Regions from separate parts of the Pseudomonas sp. AC355 genome, predicted to be linked through region 2. Evidence: predicted binding sites of a transcription regulator. Region 2 holds the regulator's gene; each other region holds the start of a gene.
What was found. The regulator FliA, encoded in region 2, starts transcription of late flagellar genes. The targets are predictions, from matches to a motif close to CTAAAGTTTNNNNNNNNNNNGCCGNTAA.
Positions count from the first base shown of each region.

Region 1: the regulator FliA is predicted to act here: its motif matches at 6,085-6,112, upstream of ACZ0AI_RS07640 (methyl-accepting chemotaxis protein).
Region 3: the regulator FliA is predicted to act here: its motif matches at 5,456-5,483, upstream of ACZ0AI_RS22760 (methyl-accepting chemotaxis protein).

Region 1 covers NZ_OZ409843.1:1,607,825-1,618,201, forward strand. The annotation lists gene ACZ0AI_RS07615 (TRAP transporter substrate-binding protein) at 1-676, shown strand, start outside; gene ACZ0AI_RS07620 (TRAP transporter small permease) at 735-1,265, shown strand; gene ACZ0AI_RS07625 (TRAP transporter large permease) at 1,262-2,584, shown strand; gene ACZ0AI_RS07630 (OprD family porin) at 2,654-3,916, shown strand; RNA gene ffs (signal recognition particle sRNA small type) at 4,143-4,238, opposite strand; gene ACZ0AI_RS07640 (methyl-accepting chemotaxis protein) at 4,340-5,974, opposite strand; gene ACZ0AI_RS07645 (HU family DNA-binding protein) at 6,266-6,544, shown strand; gene ACZ0AI_RS07650 (OPT family oligopeptide transporter) at 6,666-8,378, shown strand; gene ligA (NAD-dependent DNA ligase LigA) at 8,775-10,377, opposite strand, start outside.
Region 2 covers NZ_OZ409843.1:749,571-759,947, forward strand. The annotation lists gene flhA (flagellar biosynthesis protein FlhA) at 1-1,151, shown strand, start outside; gene flhF (flagellar biosynthesis protein FlhF) at 1,167-2,474, shown strand; gene fleN (flagellar synthesis regulator FleN) at 2,562-3,401, shown strand; gene fliA (RNA polymerase sigma factor FliA) at 3,398-4,141, shown strand; gene ACZ0AI_RS03630 (chemotaxis response regulator CheY) at 4,295-4,669, shown strand; gene ACZ0AI_RS03635 (protein phosphatase CheZ) at 4,689-5,477, shown strand; gene ACZ0AI_RS03640 (chemotaxis protein CheA) at 5,489-7,702, shown strand; gene ACZ0AI_RS03645 (protein-glutamate methylesterase/protein-glutamine glutaminase) at 7,745-8,872, shown strand; gene ACZ0AI_RS03650 (flagellar motor protein) at 8,872-9,612, shown strand; gene motD (flagellar motor protein MotD) at 9,615-10,377, shown strand, end outside.
Region 3 covers NZ_OZ409843.1:4,883,371-4,893,747, forward strand. The annotation lists gene ACZ0AI_RS22735 (Na/Pi cotransporter family protein) at 1-1,172, opposite strand, end outside; gene ACZ0AI_RS22740 (TerC family protein) at 1,485-2,258, opposite strand; gene ACZ0AI_RS22745 (CitMHS family transporter) at 2,361-3,665, opposite strand; gene ACZ0AI_RS22750 (AEC family transporter) at 3,972-4,886, opposite strand; gene ACZ0AI_RS22755 (GFA family protein) at 4,985-5,389, shown strand; gene ACZ0AI_RS22760 (methyl-accepting chemotaxis protein) at 5,681-7,588, shown strand; gene ACZ0AI_RS22765 (response regulator) at 7,728-8,117, shown strand; gene ACZ0AI_RS22770 (hypothetical protein) at 8,246-8,569, shown strand; gene ACZ0AI_RS22775 ((2Fe-2S)-binding protein) at 9,351-9,980, shown strand; gene ACZ0AI_RS22780 (FAD binding domain-containing protein) at 9,980-10,377, shown strand, end outside.

The sequences.
Region 1 (10,377 bases), 860 kb from region 2:
CCTCGAAGCTCACGGGCAAAAGGAGTTCACCGGTGTCCACCTGCTGGCAACGCACCTGACCGATGGTGCCCTGCTGCACACCGTGAAAAAGCCGATCCGCACCCTGGCGGACTTCCGTGGCCTGAAACTGCGCTCGGCCAACCGCGTGTCGACCAAACTGATCTCGATGCTCGGCGCTACACCCGTCGCCATGCCGGTGCCACAAGTACCGGAGGCCCTGTCCAAAGGTGTGGTCGATGGTGCGGTACTGCCTTGGGATGTGGTGCCGGCACTGAAGCTGCATGAGCTGGTCAAATACCACACCGAAATGGCGCCCGGCCAGCCGGCGCTGATGCACACCGCCCTGATACTGGCGATGAACCCCGCCAAGTACGCCAGCCTGCCCGATGACCTGCGCCAGATCATCGACAACAACAGCGGCCGCGAGTTGTCGCGCCAAGCCGGCCACATCTGGGACACCAACGTGATTGCCACCGGCCACGAGTTGGCCGAGTCGCGCGGCAACGAGATCTACGTACTGCCCGCCGAGGAACAGGCCAAGTGGGTCGCCATCGGTAGCAAGCTGGATCAGGACTGGATCAAGGAAGTGGAAAGCAAGGGCAACGAGAACGGTGCAGCGCTGCTGCAAGAAGTCCGCGAACGGGTAGAGAGCTACAACGCCAAATTGGCCAATTGAGTCCATCCCGTCGTTGTCTTGGCCGGTGCAGGCGCACCGGCCCTTGCGGAGTTTCCTCATGATCGAAAACCATGCGTCCCCGGAGCAGGCTCATCGCACTCGGCCGCTAGGCCAACTGCTGGATACACTGACCCGACTCCTGGCGTTGGCAGGTGGTCTGGTACTGGTGGCCATCACCCTGCTATCGGCCTACAGCATCACCATGCGCAGCTTGTTCGATACGCCATTGCTCGGCGACGTGGAACTGGTACAGATGGGCTGCGGCATTGCCGTGGTCAGTTTCCTGCCGCTCTGTCAGTTACGTCGGGCCAATGTCATTGTCGACGCCTTCACCCTGAAATCATCCCCTGCCGTACGCCGCGTCCTGGACACCCTGGGCTGCCTGTTGATGGCTGCCTGCGCAACCGTGCTCGCCTGGCGCTCGCTGGTCGGCACGCTCGATACATACAGCAACGGCGAAGAGTCGATCATCATGGGCATCCCTATGTGGTGGTCGATGACCCCATTCGCACCGGCCTTTACCTTGCTGGCGATTGTCTCGTTGTATACCGCCTGGCTGGACTTCCACGGTGAAGGGGATCCGTCATGAGCAGCGTTGCACTGGGCGGGATTTTCCTGATTTTTCTCCTGATCCTGCTGGCCATACGCATACCGATCGCCATCGCCATGATGCTTACCGGCATCGCCGGTTACATCTCGATCAGCGGCCTGGATCCGCTACTCAACTACCTGAAGACCGTCGCCTATGCGCGCTACACGGTCTATGACCTGTCGGTGATTCCGCTATTTTTGCTAATGGGGCAGTTCGCCTCACGCGGTGGCCTGGCCACTGGCCTGTTTCGTGCGGCGGCGGCCATGGTTGGTCACTGGCGGGGTGGCCTGGCGATTTCCGCTATCGGCTCCTGCGCCGGGTTTGGCGCGGTATGTGGCTCCTCCGTCGCCACCGCGGCGACCATGGGCCAAGTGGCACTGCCGGAACTGCGCCGCTACAAGTACTCCAACTCGCTGGCTGTGGGTTGCCTGGCTGCTGGTGGCACCCTGGGTATTCTGATTCCGCCCTCCGTGGTGTTGGTTATCTATGCCATCCTGGCCCAGCAGAATATCTCCACGCTGTTCATGGCCGCCTTTGTCCCCGGCATTCTCGCCGTCATCGGCTACATGATCGCCATCGCTATCTACGTGCGCCTATACCCCGATTCTGGCCCGGCGCAAGAACGTGCGACGTGGAAGCAACGGCTGGTCGCGCAGAAAGGCGTGTGGCCCGTACTGCTGATCTTCCTGGTGGTACTCGGTGGTATCTATGGTGGCTGGTTCACCCCCACCGAAGCCGCGGCAATTGGCACCGTAGGCACTGGTTTCTTCGCTTTCACCCTGGGCAAGATGAAGCTCGGTGAGTTCAAGGAGGTGTTACTCGGCACCGCTATCACCACCGCCATGATTTTCATGATCCTGCTCGGTGCTGACGTGATGAATGCCTTCCTGGCGCTTTCACAATTGCCCAACGCGGTCGCCGAACTGATTTCTGGCGCAGGCCTGCCACCGTTCCTGGTGCTGGCCGGGATCCTGATCCTGTACCTGATTCTCGGCTGCGTGATGGACACCATGTCGATGATCCTGCTGACCATTCCGATCTTCTTCCCAGTCATCATGGGGCTGGATTTCTATGGTCTGGACGCGACGGAAAAGGCCATCTGGTTCGGCATCCTCGCCCTGATGGTGGTGGAAATCGGCATGGTCACCCCGCCATTGGGCATGAACGTCTACGTGATCGCCAGCATGGCTCGCGACATTCCCATGCGTGATGCGTTCATGGGCATCGTGCCGTTCCTGATTTCGGACATCCTGCGCGTCATCATTCTCGTGCTGTTTCCGTCAATAACCCTGTGCCTGGTTCGCTGGCTGACTTGACGAAACTATTTCTCTCCACCCCACCGTGGGAGCGGTGGGTAACGTTCACAACACCAAAGGAAAACAACAATGAAAATCATCGCCGCACTACCACCTAGCCTCATCGCACTGGCTATCGCAGCAAGCGCCCTGCCAATGGCCGCCCAGGCCGAAGGCTTCGTTGAAGATGCCAAGGTCACCCTCGGCCTGCGCAACTACTACTTCAACCGCGACTATCTGAACGGCACCGATCCGGTGATCCGCGGCGAGCGTCAAGGCCAGGCCGAAGGCTGGACCCAGAGCTTCATTCTCGATGCCCGCTCCGGCTACACCGCCGGCACCATCGGCGTTGGTCTCGACGTGCTGGGCCTGTACAGCATCAAGCTGGACGGCAACCGCGGCGCCGCCAACACCCAACTGATGCCGATCCACGGTGATGGCCAGGCCGCTGACAACTTCGGCCGCACCGCCGTTGCTGCCAAGGCCAAGCTCTCCAAGACCGAACTGAAAGTCGGTGAGTGGTTCGCCGTACTGCCAATTCTGCGTGCGGACGATGGTCGTTCCCTGCCGCAGACCTTCCAGGGTGCGCAACTCACCTCCAGCGAAATCGACGGCCTGACCCTGTATGGCGGTCAGTTCTGGAAGAACAGCCAGCGTAACGACGCCAGCCGTGAGGACATCTCCTACAACGGTATCGCCGGCGATGATTTCAACTTCGGTGGTGGTGAATTCAAATTCAACGGCAACAACACCATGGTCGGCGTCTGGCACGCACGACTGGAAGACATCTACCAACAAAGCTACCTGCAACTGACCCACAGCCAACCGGTGGGTGACTGGGTACTGGGCGCCAACCTCGGTTATGTAGATGGCAAGGACGAAGGCGCTGCCAAAGCAGGCAAGCTGGACAACAAGGTCTATCAGGGCAGCTTCTCCGCCAAGACCGGCAGCAACACCTTCACCGTGGCGTACCAGAAGCTCAACGGTTCCACCAAGTTCATGCGCGTCGACGGCGCCAGCGGCGGCACCCTGGTCAACGACGGCTTCACCAACAGCTACGACGCGCCGAACGAGCGCTCCTGGCAGGTGCGTCATGACTTCAACTTCGCCGGTGTCGGCGTTCCGGGCCTGACCCTGATGAACCGCTACGTCAGCGGCGACAGCATCCACGCAGCCGATGGCCGCAAGGATGGCGAAGAGTGGGGCCGCGAATCCGAACTGGCCTACACCGTCCAGGACGGCACCCTGAAGAACCTCAGCGTGCGCTGGCGTAACTCCGACGTCCGTCGTGACGTTGGCCAGGATCTTCACGAAAACCGCCTGATCTTCAACTACCCGCTGTCGATCCTGTAAGGCTTACACCGCATCGCTTTACTCCAGTGTCATGGCATATTTGGCCCGTCCTCGTGACGGGCTTTTTTATGCGCAGGCGCACACGGCGTCAGCAGTCACTGCTCGACTGTTCCTGCAAAGGAAACAAAGGCGACGGACACACGAAAACGCCACTGCGGCATGTACCGAGCGTCGAAGAAAATATTCAAAAGATAGACGACCTGAGCAGGTCTTGAAATGGAGGCAACCCTACCAGCCACACCCCGGCACACAATGTTCCCGCTGTGGCTGCTTCCTTCCGGATCTGACCAGGTTCACGGGTAATCGTTGCGGGGAACCGGCAGGGCCACCATAACGCTGCTCACCTTGCAGTGAGCCGGCGCCATTGTACCGGCTTGCGGCGAACTTACAACTGCTTCAAGCACTTAGCGCTAATGCCAGCGACTAGACGCGAAAGCGCCCCACCAATCGGGCAAGGTCGTTGGACAGCTCGGACAAGCGCTGGCTGGCCGCGGTGCTCTGTTGCGAGGTATGCGCTGCCTCGTTGGAAAGCTCGCGAATATCGCTGATGTTGCGGGCGATTTCCTCGGTAACGCTGCTCTGCTCCTCGCAGGCGGTGGCGATCTGCGCGGCCATGTCGTTGATGCGCTGCAGCGAATCTCCGGTATCGCTCAATGCCTGATCGACACCGGCAGCCTGTTCGACGCTTTCGCGCGCTTTGACGCTGCCCGCGTGGGTAGCTTTGACGGCATTCTGCACGCCGCCCTGTAAACGCTGAATCATCTCCTGGATGTCCTTGGTGGACTCCTGAGTGCGAGCGGCCAGTGCACGCACTTCATCAGCGACCACCGCAAAACCGCGACCCTGTTCGCCGGCACGGGCAGCTTCGATAGCGGCATTAAGGGCCAGCAGGTTGGTCTGTTCGGCGATGCCACGGATCACCGCCAGCACCTCACCGATCTTGCCTGCTTCCTGCTCGAGGGCCTGGATGCTGTCCGAGGCGCTTTCCACCTCGTGCGCCAGTTGCCGAATCGACTGGATGGTCGCCCCGACCACCCGCGCGCCGTCGCGGGACTGGGTTTCTGCGTTGCGTACCGCATCCGCCGCGCCTTGAGCACTGCGCGCCACTTCATGCACCGCGGCACTCATCTCGGTAGCCGCCGTGCTGACCTGATCCACCGCCGCATGCTCACTGTTGATCAGGCGATCATTCGCACTCGCCATGCCAGCCAGGCTCTGCGCAGAGCTTGCGACTTCCCCAGTCACGCGACCTACTTCGCTGATCAGCGGCTGCAGCTTGTCGAGAAAGCGGTTGAACGCCTGACTCAGGCGCCCCAGCTCATCGCGTGAGGTCACCTCCAGGCGCACCCGCAGATCCCCATCGCCATCGGCCAACTGCTCGATGCGGGTGAGCAATCGGTGCAGCGGCCGGGTGATAAGCGCAGGGAAACCGATGATCAGCAACAAGCAAACCAGCAACCCACAGATCACCACCGCTCCCTGCTGCAAGGCCAGGCGTTCGCCATGGGCAATGGCGGCAACGCCCAGCCCATTGGCGGCCTGATCCTCCAGCTCACCGAGCTTGTCGATCACATCACGCATGGCATCGAACTGCGCCTCGCTGTCACCAAAGCTGAGTCGCGACGCGGCAGCAGGATCGGTAGCAGCCAACTGCACGACCTGCGCAGCCGTGCGCTCCCAACTGGTAAAGGCACGTTCGAAATCCGCGACCAATCGCAGCGCCTCGTCGCCTGGCTGCATCTGCGCATAAGCCTTGACCCGGTCGGCGGCCTGCTTAACGTTGTCCACCTGTGACTTGCGAAGGTCAGCTACATGATTCTCAGCGACCTCGCCCAACAGGCTGCGCTCAGCGACCAATGCCTGGTAAAGGTCACGATCAGCATTGAGGAGCAGACTGACGCCCGGCAGATAGCGGTGGGTCAGGCGATTGCTGGAGTCGACGACCTGGCCGATGCCCCACATGCCCAGCGCGCCCATCAGCAGCAGTAACAGGGCCAGAAAGATGATCGGCAGAGCGATCTTCGAACGAAACCCGAGATCAGCGAGCAAGCGCAGCATGGCAACCCCCGAACAGCTATGGACTGGTTCTGGTACGTCGTTTCCAGCAGCATAGCTGCAATCCGCCTCACCGCGCAGGCACACAGCCAGCATCGCACCGCTCTCACCCGAAAACGCAGGTAAACCGAAAAACTGTGGCGGATGCCCGTAATTGAGCACTGCCACGGGAATTTACCGTGAGCAGGTAGGTCACAATGAAGCCTGATTGACCGGGAAAACCGCCCAGTCGATCGCCTATGATGCGCGGGCATTAATCAATGCCACACTTTTTCATCCCCAAGGAGCAACCACATGGCCATTACCAAAGACCAATTGATCGGTGACATCGCAGAAGCCATCGACACGCCGAAGACCACCGTCCGTGCGGCGCTTGATCAACTCAGCGAGATCGTCAGCGACGCCTTGGAAAATGGTGGTGAAATCACCCTGCCAGGTATCGGCAAACTGAAGGTCAGCGAGCGCCCTGCCCGCACCGGCCGCAACCCGCAGACTGGCAAAGCCATCGAAATCGCTGCCAAGAAAGTAGTGAAGTTCGTACCGGCCAAGGCCCTGACCGACGCGGTCAACTGATCTATCGGCGGGGCGTCACCAGGCGCCCCGCTGCATCCCCGCAACACGCCCCTCTCGATAAGACTGAACCCACGCCGACCTGTCGCCTCAAACGACGACATCCGTCAGACGCAGGTTCGCCATGCCCGCCGACCGCGAACTCACCTTCCGTGCACTGTTTTCAGGTGTGCTGCTTGGCGCCTTGCTGACGCCTTCGAATATCTATTCCGGCCTGAAGATCGGCTGGTCGTTCAACATGTCGATCATCGCCCTGCTGGTCAGCTACGGGATCTGGCAGAGCCTGGTGCGTTGGCGCCTGGGCACCGCCTGGAGCATGCGCGAAAGCAACATCAACCAGACCACGGCATCGGCTGCCGCGTCGATCATCTCCGGTGGGCTGGTCGCGCCGATACCGGCCTATACCCTGCTGACCGGCCAGCAACTGCCCACGCTGCCATTGGTGGCCTGGGTGTTCTCGGTGAGTTTTCTGGGTATCTGGGTGGCCTGGTACCTGCGCCGTAGCATGGTCGAAGACACGCGGCTGCGCTTTCCCGAAGCGGTCGCCACCCTGGAAACCATGCAGCAGGTCTACAACCATGGCCGTGACGCGCTGCAGCGTCTCTACGTGCTGGGCGCGGCGGCGTTGCTCGGCGGTCTGGTCAAGTGGGCCGATACGCTCCTGGCGCTACCGCGCTGGTCGCCATCGGCGAGCCTGGAACGGCTTACCTTCAGCCTCGACCCCTCTCCTCTGCTGATCGGCTTTGGCGGCATCATCGGTATTCGCGTCAGTCTTTCCCTGCTGCTCGGTGCAGTTATCGCCTGGGGTGGCCTGGCGCCCTGGTTGCTCGGCAGCGGCCTGGTGCCCATCGCAGAAGACGCCAGCGGCCCGCAATTCGGCCCCTTGGTGGAGTGGCTGTTGTGGCCCGGCGTGACATTGCTGGTGTGCGCCACGCTCACCTCCCTGGCGGTGCGTTACCGCATCAGCCGGCGCTTGGCCAAAGCGGTGCCCGACAGCAACAGCAGGCAGGCACCGGAAAAGCTGCCGTTGGTCATGCTCGCACTGGCATCACTGCTGGTGGTCACGTTGCAGGTACTGCTGTTCGATATCGACCCGCTGATGGCGCTGCTCAGCGTACCGCTGGCGGTCGCCCTCGCCTGCATGGCGGCGCGGGTGGTGGGTGCCACGGGTATTCCACCAATTGGCGCCACGGGCCAATTGTCCCAGCTGACCTTTGGCCTCATCGCTCCCGGGCAGGTCGGGGTTAATCTGATGGCCGCCAATACCGCTGGAGGTGCTGCCGGGCAATGCACCGATCTGCTCAATGACTTCCGGGTTGGCCATGCCATCGGTGCCAAACCCTACAACCAGCTGATCGCCCAGTGCCTGGGCATCTTCGTCGGCAGCATCGTCGGCGTGCTGGTCTATCAGATTCTGATTCCCGACCCGCAGGCCATGCTGATTACCGAGCAATGGCCCGCTCCGGCCGTGGCGACCTGGAAAGCGGTAGCCGAAGTGCTGGGCTACGGCCTCGACTCGATCGACAGCAGCATTCGCTGGGCCATGCTGGTCGGCGCCCTCTGCGGCGTGCTGTTCGGCATATTGGAAGCCAGCTTGCCCGTGCAATCGACCTTTGCCCGCCTGCTGCCGAGTTCGGCGGCATTCGGCCTGGCGTTCATCATCCCCGCCTCCATCTCGCTGATGATGGCACTGGGCGCCCTGCTCGCCTGGGTGATTCAGTCACGCTGGAGGAGCCTGGGCGAACGCTTCACCATCGCCGCAGCGGCCGGCCTGGTGGCCGGGGAAAGCATCGTCGGTGTTGGTGCGTCGTTCTGGATGATGTTTGCGGGTGGCTGAGGTTTGATGCCGGGATCGCCGGCTAGCCGGCTCGTAAACAAGCCATACACCGTAGGACCCCGCTTGCGGGCGAGAACGATTGCGGCCATCACGCAGAACCTAGGCATGACCGCCATTCGCCGGCAAGCCGGCTCCTACACGGTCGCGGCACCCTGCATCGTATTTGTAGGAGCCCCGCCCCCGGGGCGAATTGTGGGCATATCTCGGTAGCGAGGTTACCCGAGCCATTCGCCGCGAGGTCGCGGCTCCTACAGTCCGTTACGCCACGCGCACGTTGGCCCGTAGCCTGGCGTTGAGCGAAGCGATACCCAGGGGCCTTCCCAGGTGTCGCTGCGCTCTACCCAGGCTACGAGAAGCAACGGATAAGGGTGATGGGGATTAGCTGTCGCTACGAAATCACTCGGTGCCGATGCCAAAATCCGCCAGCCTGGCGATAAAGGTCTGCTCATCGAGCACGGCAACGTTCAGCTCGGTAGCCTTGGCCAGTTTCGAGCCGGCACCGGGGCCGGCGACCACGCAGGTGGTCTTTGCCGATACCGAGCCAGCGACCTTGGCGCCCAGGGCTTCCAGCTTGTCCTTGGCGATATCGCGGCTCATCACTTCCAGACTGCCGGTGAGCACCCAGGTCTGGCCAGCCAGCGGCAGGCCTTCGACCACCTTTTTCTCGCTTTCCCAGTGCATGCCGAAATCACGCAATTGCGCTTCGATGGCGCGTGCGCGCTCGGCATTTTCCGCCTTGGCGAAGAACTCCCGCACCGATTGCTTGGCCTTCTCGTTGAGCCCCTTCATGGCACTCAGGTCGAGCCAGTCAGCAGCGATCACACCGTCGAGGCTCTTGAAGCGCTCGGCCAGGTTCTTCGCGCCGGTCACTGCAACGAAGGGAATATTCAGCTTGTCGAGCAGCCCGCCCAGCGTCGTGCTGGCCGCGAACTCAGCGGACAGTTCGCCCTGATCCTGAAGTTCCAGGCCACGCTCGAGAAGGTGCTTGATGACGGTCTGGTTGTGCTCGTCCTCGAAGAAGCTGTGAATCTCGTGGGCGACCTCCAGGCCAACATCCGGCAGGTAGGTCAGCACCTCGGGCAGCGCCTGGGTGACGCGTTCCAGCGAGCCCAGAGAGCGGGCTAGCACCTTGGCGGTTTCCTCGCCGACATCGGGAATGCCCAGCGCATAGATGAAGCGTGCCAGGCTCGGTCGCTTGCTGTCGGCGATGGCATCGAGCAGCTTGCGGCTGGACACCTCGGCGAAGCCTTCGAGACCAACGATCTGTTCGAACTGCAGGGTGTAGAGATCGGCTGGCGAGCCTACCAGGCCTTCGTCCACCAGTTGCTCGGCGCTTTTCTCACCCAGGCCTTCGATGTCCATGGCGCGACGCGAGACGAAATGGATGATCGCCTGCTTGAGCTGAGCCGCGCAGGCCAGGCGCCCAACGCAGCGATACACCGCACCCTCGCTGATCGTTTCACGGCCCTTGCTGCGCTTAATCAACTGGGTACGCTCCACCGCCGAGCCGCACACCGGGCATTGTTCAGGCACGGCGATCGGGCGGGCATTTTCAGGACGGCGCTCGGTGACGACCTGCATCACCTGCGGGATCACGTCCCCCGCGCGGCGGATGATCACCGTATCGCCGATCATCACACCGAGGCGCGCAACCTCGTCCATATTGTGCAGCGTTGCGTTGGAAACCGTCACCCCAGCCACCTTGACCGGCTTGAGACGCGCGACGGGCGTCACGGCACCGGTGCGGCCGACCTGGAATTCCACGTCGAGCAGCTCGGTCAGCTCCTCCATGGCGGGAAACTTGTGGGCGATGGCCCAGTGCGGGGTACGCGCGCGGAAGCCTAGCTGTTGCTGATCTTCGATGTTGTTGACCTTGAACACCACGCCGTCGATGTCATAGGCAAGGCCCATGCGCCGCTCACCGATATCGCGGTAATAGGCCAGGCAGTCTTCGACCCCCTTGGCCAGCTTCAACTCGGGGCTGATGGGAATGCCCCAG
Region 2 (10,377 bases):
ACTGGATCGCCAACAAGCAGCGCAAGACCAAGGAAGTCGAAGTCCAGGAAGTACAGCGTCAGCAGGAGCTACTTCCCGCTCAGCGCGCTCAGGAAGTCAAGGAACTGGGCTGGGATGACGTGATGCCGGTCGACATGGTCGGCCTGGAAGTCGGTTACCGGCTGATTCCGCTGGTCGACCGCAACCAGGGCGGGCAGCTGCTGGCGCGGATCAAGGGCGTACGCAAGAAGCTCTCTCAGGAGATGGGCTTCCTGATGCCGTCCGTGCACATTCGCGACAACCTGGATCTGCAGCCTAACGCTTATCGCCTGACCTTGATGGGGGTCAGCGTCGCCGAGGCCGAGGTGTATCCGGATCGCGAGCTGGCGATCAACCCGGGCCAGGTGTTTGGCACCCTCAACGGCGTGGCCGCCAAAGATCCGGCGTTCGGTCTGGAAGCTGTGTGGATCGATCCAGGCCAGCGCGATCAGGCGCAGTCCCTTGGTTACACCGTGGTGGACGCCAGTACCGTAGTCGCCACCCACCTCAATCAGATTCTGCACAAGCATGCCCACGAGCTGCTAGGCCACGAAGAAGTCCAGCAATTGATGCAATTGTTGGCGAAAAGCTCGCCAAAACTGGCAGAAGAGCTGGTTCCTGGCCTGATCTCGCTGTCGACCCTGCTCAAGGTGCTGCAAGCACTGCTGCAGGAGCAGGTGCCGGTGCGCGACATCCGTACCATCGCCGAAGCCATCGCTAACGTCGCGCCACGGAGTCAAGATCCCGCCGCCATGGTTGCCGCAGTACGCGTCTCGCTGGCTCGCGCAATCGTGCAAAACATCGTGGGACTAGAGCCGGAGCTGCCTGTGATCACCCTTGAACCAAGGTTGGAACAGATATTGCTAAATAGTCTTCAGAAGGCCGGTCAAGGCTCCGAGGATGGCATCCTCCTGGAGCCTGGCATGGCCGAGAAGCTGCAACGTTCCCTGGTGGAAGCAGCGCAGCGTCAGGAGATGCTTGGCAAGCCGGTGATTCTGCTGGCGGCCGGGCCGGTTCGGGGAATGCTCTCGCGTTTCGCCCGGTTGGCCGTCCCGAGCATGCATGTTCTGGCGTACCAGGAAATTCCGGACAACAAGCAGGTCACCATCGTTGCGACGGTGGGGCAGAACTAATCGAGGGTACGGGCCATGCAGGTCAAACGCTTTTTTGCCGCCGATATGCGCCAAGCCATGAAGCTGGTTCGTGATGAGCTGGGCGCTGATGCGACCATCATCGGTAACCGCCGCGTGGCAGGTGGCGTGGAGTTGACGGCCGCACTCGATTATCAGGTTCAACCCGCTCCGGCGCGGCAACCGAATCCGGCCCTGGAGGCCGAGCTGCGCAAGACGCAGTCGCGCATCGCCTCCGCTCAGGCCGAGCTGAGCACCCGTGCGCAGCTCGATGCCGGTAAGGATCGTCAGCTGTTCGCCGAAGCGCCGAGCGTGGCACCAGCCGACAGCCTGGACGCCGTACTCGAGCGTCAGCAGAAGAAGCCGGCCTCGGCTTCGGTCGACCAGTCTGCCCTGGAATCCATGCGCTCCGAATTGCATGGCTTGCGTGAGCTGATCGAAATGCAGATGGGTTCCATGGCCTGGGGGCAGATGCAGAGCCGCCGCCCACAGCAGGCCGCCCTGTGGCGCCGCCTGCAGCGCATGGGTTTGCCGGCTGACCTGGCACGCACACTGCTTGAGCGCGTTGCCTCGCTGAGCGATCAACGCCAGGCCTGGCGTATGGTGCTGGCGCACCTGGCACACTCAATTCAGACGCCTAAGCAAGAGCCGATGGAGGAGGGCGGTGTGATCGCCCTGGTCGGCCCGGCTGGCATGGGCAAGACCACCACCCTGGCCAAGCTCGCGGCACGCTACGTACTCAAGTACGGCGCTGCGAATATCGCGCTGGTGAGTATGGACAGCTACCGCATCGGTGCTCAGGAGCAGCTCAAAACGCTGGGCCGTATCCTTGGCGTTTCCGTGACCCACGTTGATCCAGGTCAGTCATTGACTCAGGCGCTGGCGCCGTTGGTGCGCAAGCGAGTGGTTCTCATCGATACTGCTGGCCTGCCAGCCAACGACCCAGCGCTGCGTATGCAACTGGAGACCCTGGCAAGCCGAGGCATCAACGCCCGCAATTATCTGGTGCTGGCTGCAACCAGCCAGGCGCAAGTTCTCAAGGCGGCGTATCACAGTTACAAGCGCTGTGGGCTGGCCGGCTGCATTCTGAGTAAACTGGATGAGGCAACCAGCATGGGAGAGGTATTGGGTCTGGCTATTAGCCACCGTCTACCGGTAGCCTATCTGGCAGACGGCCCGCGAATTCCGGACGATGTACATGTGCCGCGCAGCCATCAGTTGGTCAGCCGTGCTGTAGGCCTGCAGGCTCCGGATGAACCGAGTGAGGATACGATGGCCGATATGTTTGCCGGGTTGTACCAAGACCCGGCACGACGCGCAGGATGATCATGCAGGTGTGGCGAAGCGCTGGCTGTGGTCGTTCCAGCAGCGCACAATGGCCATGTGGCTCTAAAGCGAAGTTAGACAAGGTGTATAGATAACATGGGTATGCATCCCGTACAGGTGATCGCGGTGACCGGCGGCAAGGGCGGCGTTGGCAAGACCAATGTGTCGGTGAATTTGTCGTTGGCGCTGGCGGATCTCGGTCGGCGCGTCATGCTCATGGATGCTGACCTGGGGCTGGCCAACGTCGATGTATTGCTCGGCCTGACGGCCAAGCGCACCCTGGCTGACGTCATCGACGGCCAGTGCGAGCTTCGCGATGTTGTCCTGCAGGGTCCGGGTGGCATTCGTGTCGTGCCGGCGGCCTCCGGTACTCAGAGCATGGTGCAGCTTACGCCCATGCAGCATGCCGGTCTGATCCAGGCTTTCAGTGATATCAGCGACAACCTCGATGTACTGATCGTGGACACCGCCGCGGGCATCGGCGACTCGGTGGTGAGCTTCGTACGTGCTGCGCAGGAAGTGCTGGTGGTGGTATGTGACGAGCCGACCTCGATCACCGACGCTTACGCGCTGATCAAGCTCCTCAATCGTGACCACGGCATGAACCGTTTTCGGGTGCTTGCCAATATGGCGCATAGCCCGCAAGAGGGCCGTAATCTGTTTGCTAAGCTGACCAAGGTGACCGACCGTTTTCTGGATGTTGCGCTGCAGTACGTGGGCGCAGTGCCTTATGACGAATCGGTACGCAAGGCCGTACAGAAACAGCGTGCGGTATATGAGGCGTTCCCTCGTTCGAAGTGCGCGCTGGCGTTCAAGGCGATTGCCCAGAAGGTTGATGCGTGGCCATTGCCGGCCAACCCGCGAGGCCACCTGGAATTTTTCGTTGAACGCCTGGTGCAACAACCGACTGCAGACACGGCTGTATGACGACAGCCTCTGGACTCCGTATGTACAGCAAGGCAACAGCACGAGATTCACAGCATCAGTTGATTGAGCGTTACGCGCCATTGGTCAAACGCATCGCCTACCACCTGTTGGCGCGTCTGCCTGCCAATGTGCAGGTGGACGACCTTATTCAGGCCGGCATGATTGGCCTGCTTGAGGCATCGCGTAAATACGACGCCGGTAAGGGCGCCAGTTTCGAGACGTTCGCGGGTATCCGTATCCGGGGTTCGATGCTTGATGAGGTGCGCAAGGGTGATTGGGCGCCGCGTTCGGTGCACCGCAACAGCCGGATGGTCAGCGACGCAATCCGAAAAATTGAAGCGAGAACGGGAAGAGACGCTAAAGATCAGGAGGTTGCTGCCGAACTCCAATTGAGTCTCGAAGATTACTACGGCATTCTTGGCGACACGTTGGGTAGCCGCCTGTTCAGTTTCGACGATCTGTTGCAAGAAGGCGAAAGCGGTGGGCTGCAGGAAGACACAAGCTCCTTGCTGCAAGGGCCTTCGCATGAACTGGAAGACAATCGTTTCCAGGCAGCGCTGGCCGACGCTATCAGCAATCTGCCGGAGCGTGAGCGGTTGGTGTTATCGCTGTATTACGACGAGGAGTTGAATCTCAAGGAAATCGGCGAGGTACTGGGGGTTAGTGAGTCGCGGGTCAGCCAATTACACAGTCAGTGTGCCGCGCGTTTACGCGCACGGTTAGTGGAATGGCGCGCATAAGGAATTAGCAGGGCGCTGGAAAAACACAGTGAACGCAGCAAAGCCGGGCGCAATAGTTTTGCGGCGTTCCGCCAGGCCGGTTTCACGATTTATAAGCGCTTCAGAATGCTGATGGCGTTTTAGGACTGTACGGAGGTCGACTTGGACAAGAACATGAAAATCCTCATCGTCGATGATTTCTCGACGATGCGCCGGATCATCAAGAATCTTTTGCGTGATTTGGGCTTTACCAATACGGCGGAAGCCGACGATGGCGTCACGGCCTTGCCGATGCTGCAAAGCGGCAGTTTTGACTTCCTAGTGACCGACTGGAACATGCCGGGCATGAGCGGAATCGATCTGCTGCGCGCGGTGCGTGCGGATGAACGCTTGAAGCAAATGCCAGTGTTGATGGTAACGGCAGAAGCCAAGCGTGATCAGATCATCGAGGCCGCTCAGGCTGGTGTGAACGGCTACGTGGTCAAGCCATTCACCGCCCAGGTGCTCAAGGAAAAGATCGAAAAAATCTTCGAGCGGGTCAACGGCTGATGTCTGCCGCGAGGTTGTTATGGAACACGAAGATTCTCAAGAGGCCGACCTCGAGTCGACTCTGAAAAGCAATGCCCGCCAACTGGTAAGCAGCCTCGAACAAGGCAACTTTGGCGAAGCGGTACAGCTGATCAATGAACTGAACAAGGCACGCGACCGTGGTCTTTACCACGAAGTCGGCAAGCTCACGCGTGAGCTGCACAACGCCATCGTCAATTTTCAGCTTGACCCTCGGGTGCCCCACGCCAATGAAGTCTCACAGATATCTGACGCGACGGAGCGGCTCAACTACGTCGTGACCATGACCGAGCGTGCGGCCAATCGCACCATGGATCTGGTCGAGCAGAGTGCACCACTGGTCAATGATTTGAGCAGCGAAGCCGATGCTCTGAGCGAAGATTGGGGGCGTTTCATGCGCCGTGAAATGGGCGCTGAGGCTTTCCGTGAGTTGGCCAAACGCATCGAGCTGTTTTTGGCGCGCAGCCAGCGTGACAACAGCAAACTGTCCGGGCACCTCAACGACATTTTGCTGGCGCAGGACTATCAGGATCTGACCGGGCAGGTGATCAAACGCGTCACCCAGTTGGTGACCGAGGTAGAGAGCAATCTGCTGAAACTGATGCTGATGGCCAGCCAGGTCGACCGTTTCGCCGGCATCGATCACGATCACAATGAATTACGTGTAGAGCAGAACAAACAAAAAAATACGTCCCATGGTGAAGGTCCACAGATTCATGCCGATAAGCGTGATGACGTCGCATCGAACCAGGACGACGTCGACGATTTGCTGTCCAGCCTGGGATTTTAGGAGCACGTCATATGAGCTTCGGCGCCGATGAAGAAATCCTCCAGGATTTCCTGGTAGAGGCCGGCGAGATTCTCGAGCTGTTGTCCGAGCAGTTGGTGGAGCTGGAAAGCCGCCCGGACGATATGAATCTGCTCAACGCGATTTTTCGGGGATTTCACACGGTAAAAGGCGGGGCAGGCTTCCTGCAGCTCAATGAGTTGGTGGAATGCTGCCATATTGCCGAGAACGTGTTCGACATCCTGCGTAAGGGTGAGCGTCGCGTCGACTCCGAGTTGATGGACGTAGTGCTCGAAGCGCTGGATGCCGTCAATGGCATGTTCACCGAAGTACGCGAGCGTGTTACGCCGACGCCGGCTTCTCCCGAGCTGCTGGCAGCGCTGGCACGACTCGCTGAGCCTGCTCCTGCCGCAGGGTCTGTTGCGGTTGCTGCAGCTATGCCTGTTGAATCAGTAGCCCAGGCCGCCCAAGCAGAGGCGGACATCACCGACAGTGAGTTCGCACAGCTCCTCGATGCTCTGGACGACGAACCACAACCGCAAGCGAGCGCTTCGGACGACGAAATCAGCGACGATGAATTCGAGTCGCTGCTCGATCAGTTGCATGGCAAAGGTCAGTTCGCGGCTTCGGCGACAGCCGCTGCCGAAACGGCCGCGCCTGTACCGGCCAGTGTCTCGAGCAGCGCCAATGGCGACGACATCACCGATGACGAATTCGAGGCTCTGCTCGATCAGTTACATGGCAAAGGCCAATTCGTCGCTGCTGCGGTAGAGGCGCCGGCACCGACGGCTCCTGCTGCGTCCGCCAGCTCTGCGGCGCAGAGCGATGAAATCACCGATGACGAGTTCGAGTCGCTGCTCGATCAGCTGCACGGCAAAGGTAAGTTTGTCGAACCAGCGGCGATCGCTGCTGTTGCCCCAGCTGCGGCGCCGAAACCTGTAGCCAAACCCGCTGTGCCGGTAGCAGCCAAGGCTGTACCAGCACCGGCGACCAAGGTCGAGCCTGCTAAAGCCGCTGCCGTAGCGCCGGCCGCTGCTCCAGCTCCTGCTCCAGCGAATGAAGCGGAAACCACCGTGCGGGTCGATACCGCGCGTCTGGACGAAATCATGAACATGGTCGGCGAGCTGGTGCTGGTGCGTAACCGCCTGGTGCGCCTGGGGCTCAACAGCGGCGACGAGGCCATGTCCAAGGCTGTGTCTAACCTCGATGTTGTGACCGCCGATCTGCAGACCTCGGTCATGAAGACCCGCATGCAGCCGATCAAGAAGGTCTTCGGGCGTTTCCCGCGCTTGGTTCGTGACCTGGCTCGGCAACTGAAAAAAGAGATCAACCTGGAACTGGTTGGTGAAGAGACGGATCTCGACAAGAACCTCGTCGAAGCCCTCGCCGATCCATTGGTTCACCTGGTGCGCAACGCGGTTGACCACGGCGTGGAAAGCCCGGAAGAGCGCGAGGCTGCCGGAAAGTCGCGTACCGGTCGCGTGGTGCTGTCTGCCGAGCAGGAAGGCGATCACATCCTGCTGATGATCACCGATGATGGCAAGGGCATGGACGCCGACGTGTTGCGCAGCAAAGCCGTAGAAAAGGGTTTGCTGGACAAGGACGCGGCCGACCGCCTGACCGATCTGGAATGCTACAACCTGATCTTCGCACCCGGCTTCTCGACCAAGACCGAGATTTCCGACGTGTCCGGCCGTGGCGTCGGCATGGACGTGGTGAAGACCAAGATTTCCCAGCTCAACGGCACGGTCAACGTGTTCTCGCAGAAAGGCCAGGGCTCGAAGATCGTCATCAAGGTGCCCCTGACCCTGGCAATCATGCCGACGCTGATGGTGATGCTCGGCAACCAGGCGTTTGCCTTCCCGCTGGTCAACGTCAACGAGATCTTCCACCTCGACCTGTCGCGCACCAACGTGGTCGACGGCCAGGAAGTGGTGATCGTGCGCGACAAGGCATTGCCGCTGTTCTATCTCAAGCGCTGGCTGGTCAGTAAGGCTGCCCACGAAGAGCAAGGCGAAGGCCATGTGGTGATTCTCACCGTCGGCAATCAGCGTATCGGCTTCGTCGTCGATCAACTGGTCGGCCAGGAAGAGGTGGTGATCAAGCCGTTGGGCAAGATGCTGCAAGGCACGCCTGGCATGTCGGGTGCGACCATCACCGGTGACGGGCGCATCGCCCTGATTCTCGACGTGCCAAGCATGCTCAAGCGCTACGCACGGCGTATCTGATTGTCCGCAGCACGGCCTCTGCCGTGCTGCTTAGGAGTGTTTATGGTTGTCAAGGTACTGGTGGTCGACGACTCCGGCTTCTTCCGCCGCAGGGTCTCGGAGATCCTCTCGTCCGATCCCAACATCACCGTGGTCGGCACGGCCACCAACGGACGTGAGGCCATCGATCAGGCGCTGGCACTCAAGCCGGACGTGATCACCATGGACTACGAGATGCCGTTAATGGACGGCATTACGGCCGTGCGCAGCATCATGCAGCGCTGTCCGACACCGGTATTGATGTTCTCCTCGCTCACCCACGAAGGCGCTCGGGTCACCCTGGATGCGCTGGATGCCGGGGCGGTGGATTTCCTGCCGAAGAACTTCGAGGACATCTCGCGCAACCCGGAGAAGGTCAAGCAACTGTTGTGCGAGAAGGTGCACAGCATTTCGCGCAGCAACCGCCGGGGGATCGGCGCGGCGTCCCTGACGCCGCCTGCCGGCGGTAGCCTGAGCCGACCTGCCAGCACTTCGAGCACACCTGCACCTGCCGCGCGGCCACAACCAAGCGTCAGCCATCCGCCGGCCGAGCGTCATTCGTCCGCCGCTAGCTCCGCGCCCAAGCGCAAGGCTTACAAGCTGGTAGCGATCGGTACCTCGACGGGTGGCCCGGTTGCCCTGCAGCGGGTTCTGACCCAGTTGCCAGCGAATTTCCCGACGCCAATCGTATTGATCCAGCACATGCCCGCAGCCTTCACCAAGGCCTTTGCCGAGCGTCTGGACAAACTCTGCAAGATCAACGTCAAGGAAGCCGAAGACGGCGATATCCTGCGCCCCGGGCTGGCCATTCTGGCACCAGGCGGCAAGCAGATGATGATCGACGGGCGCGGCACCATCCGCATCCTGCCCGGTGACGAGCGCCTGAATTACAAGCCTTGTGTGGATATCACCTTTGGCTCGGCGTCCAAGTCCTACAACGACAAGGTGCTGGCCGTGGTGCTCACCGGCATGGGCGCCGATGGTCGTGAAGGCGCTCGCTTGCTCAAACAGGGTGGCAGCCAGGTATGGGCGCAGGACGAAGCCAGTTGCGTGATCTATGGCATGCCCATGGCGATCGTGAAGGCGAATCTGGCGGACGCGGTGTACCCGTTGGATGACATCGGCCGGCATCTGGTCGAGGCCTGCCTCTGATGGATGTACTGAGCCTGATCGGTGTCATCCTGGCATTCGTCGCCATTCTTGGCGGCAATTACCTGGAAGGCGGTCATGTCTCGGCACTGCTCAACGGCCCGGCGGCGCTGATCGTGATCGGCGGCACGCTGGGAGCGGCCTTGCTGCAAACACCGGTCACCGTATTCAAGCGCGCCATGAGCATCCTGCGCTGGATTTTCTTTCCACCGCAGATCGATCTGTCCGGTGGCATCGATCGGGTAGTGAACTGGAGCATGACCGCGCGCAAGGAAGGTTTGCTCGGCCTCGAGGCTGTAGCTGACGGCGAAGCCGATCCCTACGCACGCAAGGGCCTGCAACTGCTGGTCGATGGCGCCGAGCCGGAAGCCATCCGTAGTATTCTCGAGGTTGACCTCTACACACAGGAAAGCCGCGACATACAGGCTGCCAAGTTCTTCGAGTGCATGGGCGGCTACGCGCCGACCATCGGCATCATCGGTGCGGTCATGGGGCTGATCCACGTGATGGGCAACCTGGCCGATCCGAGCCTGCTCGGTGGCGGGATCGCCGTCGCTTTCGTCGCCACCATCTACGGTGTGGCCATCGCCAACCTGCTGCTGTTGCCGATTGGCGCCAAGCTCAAGTCCGTGGCCATGCGCCAGTCGGCTTATCGGGAGATGTTGCTCGAAGGCATCCTGTCCATCGGAGAGGGTGAAAATCCGCGCTCCATCGAGTTGAAGCTGCAAGGCTTCATGAGCTGACCATGGCTCGCCGACGTCGTCACGAAGAGCATGAGAATCACGAGCGCTGGCTGGTGTCCTACGCGGACTTCATCACGCTGCTGTTCGCCTTCTTCGTGGTGATGTACTCGATTTCCTCGATCAACGAGGGCAAGTACAAGATCCTTTCGGAAACCCTGACCGGTGTATTCAACCAGCCGGATCGTTCGATCAAACCCATTCCCGTGGGCGATGAGAGGCCGCGTACCACCGAGCCGGATCGCTCGATGGTCGACGAAGAGTCAGCCCAGCAGATCGCCGCTTCTACACTGGAGAATATCGCCGACAGCATTCGTGATGCGTTCGGCGGGCTGCTGCAGAGCGATCAATTGAAGGTGCGCGGCAATGAGCTGTGGATCGAGATCGAGTTGAGCTCCGGTCTGCTGTTTCCCAGTGGCGATGCGCTGCCGAACGATATGGCTTTCGAGATCATCGAGAAGATTGCCAAAATCCTGGCGCCCTACGGCAACCCCGTGCATGTGGAAGGTTTTACCGATAACCAGCCGATCAGAACTGCGCAGTTTCCGACCAACTGGGAGCTGTCTACTGCACGCGCTGCCAGCATCGTGCGGATGCTGGCCATGGATGGCGTCGACCCGTCACGCATGGCCGCCGTAGGCTATGGCGAGTTCCAGCCAGTAGCCGACAACGCCACGGCAGAGGGCCGGGCACGCAACCGTCGGGTGGTACTGGTGGTCTCGCGCAATCTCGATGTGCGGCGTAGTGTAAGTGGTGTGGGTAGTGCCA
Region 3 (10,377 bases), 4.1 Mb from region 2:
CTCTGCACCTGGGCCAGATACAGCTTCACGGCGGTGTAGAGGGCGTCGATGTCGTCGTCGATACGGCGCAGGTCCTTGCCGAGAATTGGCTGGCTGCCACGCAGGGCGTCGAGCAGGTGGCCGAGCATGCTGTCGACCAGGTCACCGATGCGCAGGGTTTCACGTACCGCATTGGACAGCGCCAGGCTCGGCGTGGACAGCGCAGTGGGATCGAGGTGGCGAGCCTTGGCGACGGCGTTCATGTCCGGGCGATCCGGCAGCAGCCAGTTGCAGAAGCGCGCCATGAGGCCGAGGGTCGGCAGCATCAGCACGCAACGCAGGCTGTTGTAGAGCACGTGAAAACCGATGACCAGTTCCGCCGGATGCCATTTGAGGCTGTCCAGCCAGTGCACCAGCGGGTCGAGTACCGGAATCACCAGCACCAGGCCGATCAGCTTGTAGAGCAGGCTGCCCAGGGCCACGCGGCGCCCGGCCTGGCTCTGCATGCTGGCATTGAGAAAGGCCAGCACGCCGCTGCCGATATTCGCACCGATCACCAGGCCGATAGCCACTGGCAGGCCGATCACCCCGGCACCGGTCAGCGTCGCGGTGAGCAGCACCGCAGCCAGGCTCGAGTAGGAAATCAGCGCGAACAGTGCACCGACCACGGCGTCGAGCAGCAGGTCGCCGGTGAGCGAGGCGAACAGTACGTGAATGCCCTTGGCTTCGGTGATCGGCGTGGCGGCGGCGACAATCAGCTGTAGCGCCAGGATCATCAGACCCAGGCCGATGGCCACACGACCGAGCTGGCTGGCGCGGGTCTGCTTGCGGGACAGGAAGAACACCACGCCAAGGAAGATCAGCAGCGGCGACAGCCAACTGAGGTCGAAGGTCAGCACCCGCGCCATCAAGGCGGTACCGACGTCGGCACCGAGCATGATCGCCAGCGCCGGGGTCAGCGCCATCAGGCCCTGGCCGACGAAGGAAGTGACCAGCAGTGCCGTGGCGTTGCTGCTTTGCACCAGCGCGGTCACGGCAATGCCGGCGACGAACGCCATGGGCCGTTTGCCGACGTTGTGGCTGAGCACGCGGCGCAACTGTGAGCCGTACACCCGCAGGATGCCGGTACGCACGATATGGGTGCCCCAGATCAGCAGGGCAATGGCGGAAAGCAGATTGAGCAGAGTCAACATCACGCATCTCCCTGATACGCAGATTCGATCCCGATACTTGGGATACTGCCGGTGACGGGGGATTACAAAAGTCAGTCACATCGAGTGTGGCTGTGCTTGTACGCACCCACATAAATGAGCTGTAGCCGTCGTTCGCCTTATGTGCCAACTCTGCGAGTAGACGACGGGCACGCCGAGCGAGGGTCGGCCTAGGGTTACATGCGGGTTGGAGAGGTCTGGGGTAGGAGAGTTCGAGGAAATTGAGCCGTGAATGTTTTGCGCGCCCATAAACAAAGGGGCCTGATTAGGCCCCGTTGTTTTTAGCTGTTGCTATTACTGCCCAGGAACGTCCTTGCGCAGTTTCACCGGGTCTACGTCGTCCTTGCCTTCTGCGCGGCGGCGGGCGCCACGCAGGCGGATGTTCAACGCTTCGACACCCAGCGAGAAGGCCATGGCGAAGTAGACGTAGCCTTTCGGTACGTGGACTTCGAAGCTCTCGGCGATCAGCACGGTGCCGACCACGATGAGGAACGACAGGGCGAGAATCTTCAGGCTCGGGTGTTTCTCGATGAAGTCGCTGATGGTGCCGGCGCAGATCATCATCACGATGACGGCAACGACGATGGCCGCGACCATGACCGGTACGTGGGAAACCATGCCGACGGCGGTGATCACCGAGTCCAGCGAGAACACGATGTCGATGATGGCGATCTGAATGATGGTGCCGATGAAGTGCTTGGCCGCACCTTTTGGCGCTTCCACATTCTCTTCTTCGCCTTCCAGGCTGTGATAGATCTCGCTGCTGCTCTTCCAGAGCAGGAACAGGCCACCGAAGAACAGGATCAGGTCACGGCCGGAGATACCCTGGCCGAAGATGAAGAACAGATCTGCGGTCAGGCGCATGATCCAGGTAATGGAGAGCAGCAGCAGGATGCGCGTGACCATGGCCAGGGCCAGGCCGAAGAAGCGGGTGCGCGCTTGCAGGTGCTGCGGCATGCGGCTGACCAGAATTGCGATCATGATGATGTTGTCGATGCCCAGAACGATTTCCAGGGCAGTCAGAGTCAAGAAGGCAACCCAGATTTCCGGGTTGGTCAGCCATTCCATTAGATGTTCCTTGCAAGTGAGTGGACGACTGGCGCGAAAACGCGGCCAGGGTGCCGAATTTTAGCGCCAGTCGTGTGAAGATTTCGTCAAAATGTGTGCGGATCAGCTACCGAATAGCGGAAACACGCCCAGCACCAGGGCTGCAGCCAGGATGGCCATGCAGATCAGTACCGCCCATTTCAGGGTGAAGCGCTGCAGATCACCGAATTCGATCTTCGCCAGGCCGATCAACAGATAGGTCGACGGTACCAGCGGGCTGAGCAAGTGCACCGGCTGGCCAACGATCGACGCCCGGGCCATCTCCACGGCGCTGATGCCGTAGCCCGACGCCGCCTGGTTGAGCACCGGCAGGATGCCGTAATAGAAGGCGTCGTTGGACATGAAGAAGGTGAACGGCAGGCTCACCAGTGCGGTGATCACCGCCAGGTGTGGGCCCATTGCATCGGGGATCACGGCCAGCAGGCTTTTCGACATGGCGTCGACCATGCCGGTACCGGTGAGGATGCCGGTGAAGATGCCCGCGGCGAAGATCAGGCCGACTACCGCCAGGACGTTGCCGGCGTGGGCAGAGATACGATCCTTCTGCTGCTGCAGGCACGGGTAGTTGATGATCATCGCGATGCTGAAGGCGATCATGAACAGCACGGGCATCGGCAGCAGGCCGGCGATCAGCGTGGTCATCAGAATCACGGTGAGGAGGGCGTTGATCAGAATCAGCTTCGGACGACGAGCTTCCGGGAACTGCGAAACGCTGATCTCGTCCTGGGTGATCTTGCCTTCCGGCAGTTGCAGCACGCCCAGGCGCTTGCGTTCACGCAGACCATAGTAGTAAGCCACGCCGAACAGCACGATGGCACCAACGATCATGCCCGGAATCATCGGCACGAAGACGTCCGATGGGTCGACGTGCAGGGCGCTGGCTGCGCGAGCGGTCGGGCCGCCCCACGGGGTCATGTTCATGATGCCGCCGGCCATGATGATCAGGCCGGCCATGATGGTCGGGCTCATCTTCAGACGGCTGTACAGCGGCAGCATGGCGCCTACGCAGATCATGTAGGTGGTCGAGCCGTCGCCGTCCAGGGAAACGATCAGTGCCAGGGCCACGGTACCGACAGCGACCTTCAGCGGGTCACCCTTGACCAGCTTGAGGATCAGGCGCACGGGCGGATCGAACAGGCCCGAGTCGATCATGATGGCGAAGTAGAGGATGGCGAACATCAGCATCACGCCGGTAGGCGCGAGCTTGCTGATGCCTTCGAGCATCATCGGGCCGATCTGGGGGGCGAAGCCACCGATCAGGGCGAAGATGATCGGGATGATGATCAGAGCGATGAGCGCCGACAGGCGTTTGCTCATGATCAGGTACATGAAAGTCGAAACCATGGCAAAGCCAAGGAAAGTCAGCATGGAGATTCTCCGGACGTGATTCGGCTACGGTGCGAAAAGGCGGTCAGCGTTAGCGACGAGGCGAACGGAGGGGGTGGAGAAGGCGTGGAGAGCGAGGGCGGAGCATGGTTAATTACCTGTTTTATTCTTGTTGACGGCAGCTGCGGGCCTCTCTGGCGGCAGCTCATCGACCGATCTATGTCGGTCAGTGAGCGGATGCTAGAGCACAAAGCTTTCAGCCAGCTTTCGCCGAACTCAGATAATTGCTGGATGTTTCGCCGCGGCTACATAAACCGGCGCGGGCCCGTGAGCCCCGCCAGCCGTGGGCTACAGCATTCGCTCGAGTAGATAGAGCGTGGCGACCAGGGAGGCCGCGGCGAGTAGATGTTGCAGCGTGATGATGCCGGCCATCAGGTTGGCATCGCCGCCCAACTGGCGAGTCAGCACATAAGCGGTCGGTGCGGTGGGCAGGGCGAAGAACAGTACCAGTACGGTGCTCTCCATCACCGGTAGTTGCAGCGCGTAAGCGACGGAGAATGCCAGCAGCGGCATCAGTAGCAGGCGCAGCAGGCTATTCCAGGTCAAAGCGGGGATTTCGCCACCCAGTTGCTCCGGCTTGAGTGCCGCGCCAACGCACAGCAAACCCAGCGGCAGGCTGGCGGCGGCGAGCAGGCTGAGCAGGCGGCCACTGCCGCCCGGCAAACCGAGGCCGCTGAGATTGACCAGGGCGCCAGCGAAGCAGGCGAGGATCAGCGGGTTGCGGATGATCGGCAGTAGCAGGCCGCGTGCGCTGACGCCACGCTCGGCGGTCAGCGACCACACCGACAGCACATTGACCGTCGGCACCATCAACGCCAGCATCAGCGCGGCCAGGGTCAAGCCTGGCTGGCCAAACAAACTGCCCACCGCCGCCAGACCCAGATAGGTGTTGAAACGCAGAATGCCCTGGCTGAAAGCACCGAAGCGCGACGCCGGCCAGCCGCGCAGGCGGCGTACGATCAGCAGTGCCAGCCAGGCTATGCCCAGACCAAGCAGCACGGCCAGCGCCAGCCTGGGTAACTGCGGGTTGTCCAGCGGCGCAGTGGCCAGGCTGTTGAACAGCAGGGCGGGGAATAAAATGAAGTAATTGAGGCGCTCGGCCCCGGGCCAAAAGGCTTCACTGGGAAAACCGCGACGGCGCAGTTCATAACCGGCAACGATCAGTGCGAAGAGTGGCCAGAGGGCCAGAAGCAGTTCGGTCACGGGAGCCCCCGGTGGTGGTGAGCGTGCATCTTCGCCAGTGCCGCACGATCAGGCAAGCCAGATGCGAGCTGGATATCAACAGGCTTCAGGAGAGAACGATGAGCGATCTACATAGCGGTGGCTGCCAATGTGGCGCATTGCGTTATCAGTTCCAGGCGCCTTTGAGCGATATCGCCCATTGCCACTGCTCGATCTGTCGGCGCAGCACCGGCGGCATTCTGGTCACCTGGATCACCGTGCCGCTACAGCACTTCACCTGGCTGCAGGGCGAGCCCGCGCGCTACGCCTCGTCAGCGACCTGCACACGGTATTTCTGCCCAACCTGTGGTGCGCATTTGGCTTTACTCACCACCCTGAGTCCGCAGTCGATGGATGTGACCATCGCGACGCTGGATCACCCGGAACAGGCGCCTGCGGATCGGCATATCTGGGTCCAGAGCCGATTGCCCTGGCTGCAGGTGGATACGCACTTGCCGGAAGAGCGGCAGGAGCGGATTGAATAGCTTGCCTCTAGGCCAACCAAGTGACGGTCGCCGTAGCGCGTAAGCCTCCTCTTTGTCTGGTTTTCCCTAAAGAATGCTCGCTTTGGGCCGATCAAGAGTCGTCCCTTGACATGCCTTCGTGCCGCATATGGATGCGCTTTCGCTGTTTAACGTGCCGCAGTACATAAGCACGACGACAGACAATCTTTTTCCCTTGGTAATTGAATCTGCCGAAGTCCATGGAATAGGTGATACCCCGTGCTCAGAAATATCCCGTTGAGTCGCAAGCTCTTACTGATACTCGCGTGCCCGCTGTTTGGGTTTCTCTGGCTCGCTGCATTGCAGGTCGCCAGCAGTTACCAGACCTTGCAGGAGATGGATCGAACCCAGGAGGCCAGCGCCGCCGCTCAGAAAGTCAGTCAGTTGATTACCGTGTTGCAACGCGAGCGGGGCGCCAGCGGGATTTTTCTGGGTAGCCAGGGCAAAAATATGCAGGACGTCTTGCTGCGCATGCGTGGGCAGACCGACACGGCGCTGGGCGAAGTGCGCGCGCTGTCCGGCAGCGCGGCTGATCAGCTCGACGAAGCCCTTGCCGCGTTGAGCGGCCTGGATGCGACTCGCGGGCAGATCGACAAACTGGCGATCGACAACCGTGAGTCGGGGGCGCGTTATACCGCGATCATCCGCACGCTGATCGGCTACACCCACGGCCTCGAGCGCAGCGTCGACGATCCATCGCTGGCCCGCGTACTGTCGTCGCTCACCCAGTTCATCGAGATGAAGGAGCGGGCCGGGCGTGAGCGCGCCATGCTCGGCGTGGTGTTCAATCAGGATCGTTTCGACGCCGATCTGCTCTCCACCTTCAGCCGCAACCTGGGCGAGTTCACTGCTTACTCCGAAGGCTTCCGCCGCAACGCCTCGGCGGATTTCGTGCGCAAGCTCGACGAGAAGATGCAGCAGCCCAGTGCCGTGGAAGTCGCCCGGTTGCAGAAGCTGGCCTTCGACACGCCGCTTGGTCAGTCGCTGGGCGTCAAGTCTACCGACTGGTTCCAGACTTCCACCAGCCGCATCGACCTGATGGGCGAAGTGGAGACCGAGCTGGGTCAGAGGGTCGGCATCCTGGCCGCCCAGGCGCGTGACAAGGCCGCCGGCGTGCTGTGGATGACGGTGATTGGCGTGCTGGCCGCGCTGGCGGTGGTGACCGTGCTGTCCTATTTGATCATCAGCAACATCAACTTCGCCGTGCGCGAGGCGAACACCGCGCTACTGGCCCTTTCCCAGCGAGACTTGACCGCACGCTCGACCTATCAGGGCAAAGACGAATTCGGCGAAATAACCCGTAACCTCAACCGCATGGCTGAAGAGCTGGCGCAGATCGTGCGCGAGATTGGCTCCGCCACCGCCCAGGTGGCCACCGCAGCGGAAGAGTCCTCGGCGGTGACCCTGCAGACCAGCAACAGCCTGGAGCGTCAGCGCCAAGGCACCGAGTTGGTGGTGACCGCCATCAACGAGATGAGCGCGACGGTTCGCGACGTGGCGCAGAGCACCAGCGATGCTGCGCAAATGTCCCGTCAGGTGAACCTCAGTACCACCCAGGGCCGCCAGGAAATCGAGCGTACCGTGGAGGTCATCCGCGAACTGTCCACCCAAGCGGATGAGACCGCGCGGATAATCGGCGATCTGAAACAGGAAAGTGATTCGATCTCTGGCGTGCTCGACGTGATCCGCGGGATTGCCGATCAAACCAACCTGCTGGCTCTCAACGCGGCCATTGAAGCGGCGCGGGCCGGCGATCACGGTCGCGGCTTCGCGGTGGTCGCCTCCGAAGTCCGTACCCTGGCACAGAAGACCCAGGAGTCCACCGGCAATATCCAGGAGATGATCGCCAATCTGCAGAAAGGCTCGGATCTCGCCACCCATTCGATGGAGGAAACCCTCGGCAAGGCGCGCGCAGGTGCGGCCAACATCGAGCGCGCAGGTGACCTGCTGGCCGATATTGCCGCCGGCGTCGCCGGGATCAACGACCGCAACATGCAGATCGCCACGGCTGCCGAAGAGCAGAGTGCGGTCGCCGAGGACATCAACCGTAACGTGGTCGAGATCAACGATGTCGCCATCCAGGTCAGCTCCGGTGCCGAGCAGACCGCAGCCACCAGCCTGGAGCTGGCGCGGCTGGCCGAGCACCAGCAGAAACTGGTGAACCGTTTCCGCCTGGGATGACGGTCGTGCGGACGCTGCCTGGCCTGCAGGCAGTGTCATGGCTGGCTGCGTTGCCGCCAGTCGGCAGGGCGCGGATATTTATGAAATCTTGCTCATGGCCGCTGGTCAGAGCCTGACTCCTACTGCCCGGGTTCATGCGATGCCACTGATAGTCATAGCCGAAGACGAACGCTCGATCAGAGAGCTCCTCGTGGAGATCTTCGAAGACGAAGGTCATCAGGTGAAAGCTTTCCCCTGTGCCGACGACGCCTGGGAGTTCCTGTCCAGCAGCGACGGGCAGGTACAGATGGTGTTGACCGACTTCAGCATGCCTGGCGATATCGACGGTATCTTTCTCGCCCACCTGATTCGCGATCGCTTCCCAGATATGCCGATCATCATCTCTTCCGGCTTCCTGGAAGGGACGACCGATTTCGAAGGTTTGAACGTGGCGGTGATCCCCAAACCGTGGACGGTCAATCAGCTCCTCGCCATATGCGCGGCGATGACCGCTGAAAAAGCACCCCAGGCCGGCATTCAGCCGGTTTGATCGCTTCCAGTAACGGCTGCAAGGCCTCGCGGCTGTCTCGTTACACAAGACTTCTCTCAGGTGACTGCACAGAAAGGTTGGTGGATAGGTAGAATCGCCGCCCCCGTTTTACTGCTGGAGATGTCACGTTGGCCATTCACTACTCGCCTGCCCCGGATATTGTCGCTTGTGGCCGCACTGGTGCGAGCCTCAGCGCTACTCAGGATCAGGCGCAGGTTTCCTGCAAACTCTGCCTTCGCTCGCTCGAAAAGGAGGCTGCCCCAGCCGCGGCAGCCAACCGCACGCCAACCCTGGCCGAGCTACGTGCCGCTGCTCGCGCCGCCAAGGCTCCGGCCAAGCAACCTGAGGCTAAAGCTGCGCTGAGCGTGCGGGCCGCATGGCAGCAGAAGCTGGAGCAGATTCCCGGTCGCAACCGGCTGCCACGCGGTGCTGCTCGCCAGGCGTACGTGTAACTTGCTGCCTCATCAGGGCTGCGAGACAGCCCTGATTGTTTGATGCCTGCATTACTGCCTTACCTTACTTGGCTTCATGCTGGTGTAACCCTTCCTGAGTGCGTAGCGCCATAGTTTTTTCATCTAGGCGTTAGGTCACTTCAAGTAACTTTCTAAACTTGATAATCACTCCTGATAAACACTTCAACATTCGGCCGGAAATACGGGGTCGCCTGAAACTCTTGGTTTGGATTGGAATAGGCAAGTTTGCCTCTGAAGAAAATTTATCAGTCGCTGATGAACTTAAAGTGCAGTTGCATCTTCATGTGTCAAAAAATGAAATTTCTCTCCCCGTTATTACCTGAATAACCACTGTCCAGTTACTTGTAGTCTATTCATGAGCCCCGCTCATTAGGTTTTGCAGTATTTCGCTACTAATCACTGTGGCCGATAGCTGCTAGCGTCAGCAGCCGTTTGTCTATCGATCCTTTAAGTACGGATGTGTTCTTATTCGCGAATGCCTGTTATCTGTTGAATGGATCAATCGCGGTACCTCGTGCTGTTCTTTACCCGAGTGAACGACGAACTTTGCCATGCAGACTATTCCCTGACTAAAAACAGTGAACCGAAATGAGAGCCGCAGCTACCAAGTTCAATGCACTGGTGCAGTGGCAATAAAACGAAATGAGTCGTGGCAGCCGCCGATGTTCAGCAGCTCGCCAACTTGAACGACCTTGAGGTTACCGTGATGAAAGACCAGAACACCTTGCAGAACCCGGTGGTTGAAGTGGATCCGGCCGCAATGGCGGTATCGCCGACGCGCCGCAGCTTTCTCAAATTCGGTGCCTCGGGCATCGCGGCGGCGACGCTCTCCGGCCTGATTCCCGACAGCGCCCTGGCGACCGTCCAGAATGCGGTACCCGGTATCGAGGACAAATCGGCACCCGGCGTCGGCGAGCAGCGTATTCGGCTGGTCGTGAATGGTCAGGTGCACACGCTGAACGTGCCGGCCAATGCGGTATTGCTGGATGTATTGCGTGACCGCCTGCAACTGACCGGCACCAAGAAGGGCTGTGATTACGGTCAATGCGGCGCCTGCACCCTGCTGGTCAATGACGTGGCGATCAATTCCTGCCTGTCCCTCGCGGTGCAGCATGACGGCGACAGCATCACCACCATCGAAGGCCTGGCCCAGGGCGATACCCTGCACCCGGTACAGGAAGCCTTCTGGGAGCACGACGCCTATCAGTGCGGCTACTGCACGTCCGGGCAGATCATGAGCGCCGTGGCGATTCTCAAGGATCCGAACATCCCCAGTGACGACGCCAGCGTTCGCGAAGCCATGAGCGGCAACATCTGTCGCTGCGGCGCCTACAAGAACATCCTCAGCGCGGTGCAGTCCGCGCGGTCGAAGATGGGAGGGATGGTCTGATGCGTACTTTCAATTTCGTGCGTGCCGAGTCGCCCGCACACGCCGTCGGTTCGATGACTGGTGACGAACCGCGCTCTTATCTGGCAGGCGGCACCACGCTGCTCGATCTGGTCAAGCTGGACGTGATGAAGCCCGAGCAGATCGTCGACATCAACCACCTGCAACTGAAGCAGGTCGAGCGCCTGGCCGATGGCCGGCTGCGCGTCGGCGCGCTGGTCAGCAATACCGATCTGGCCAATCACCCGCTGGTGCGCGAGCACTATCCCGTGCTGTCCCAGGCCCTTCTGGCCGGTGCCTCGACGCAGTTGCGCAACAAGGCGACCACCGCCGGCAACGTCATGCAGCGGGTGCGCTGCAATTACTTCCGCGACGGTACCTCAGCCTGCAACAAGCGTGA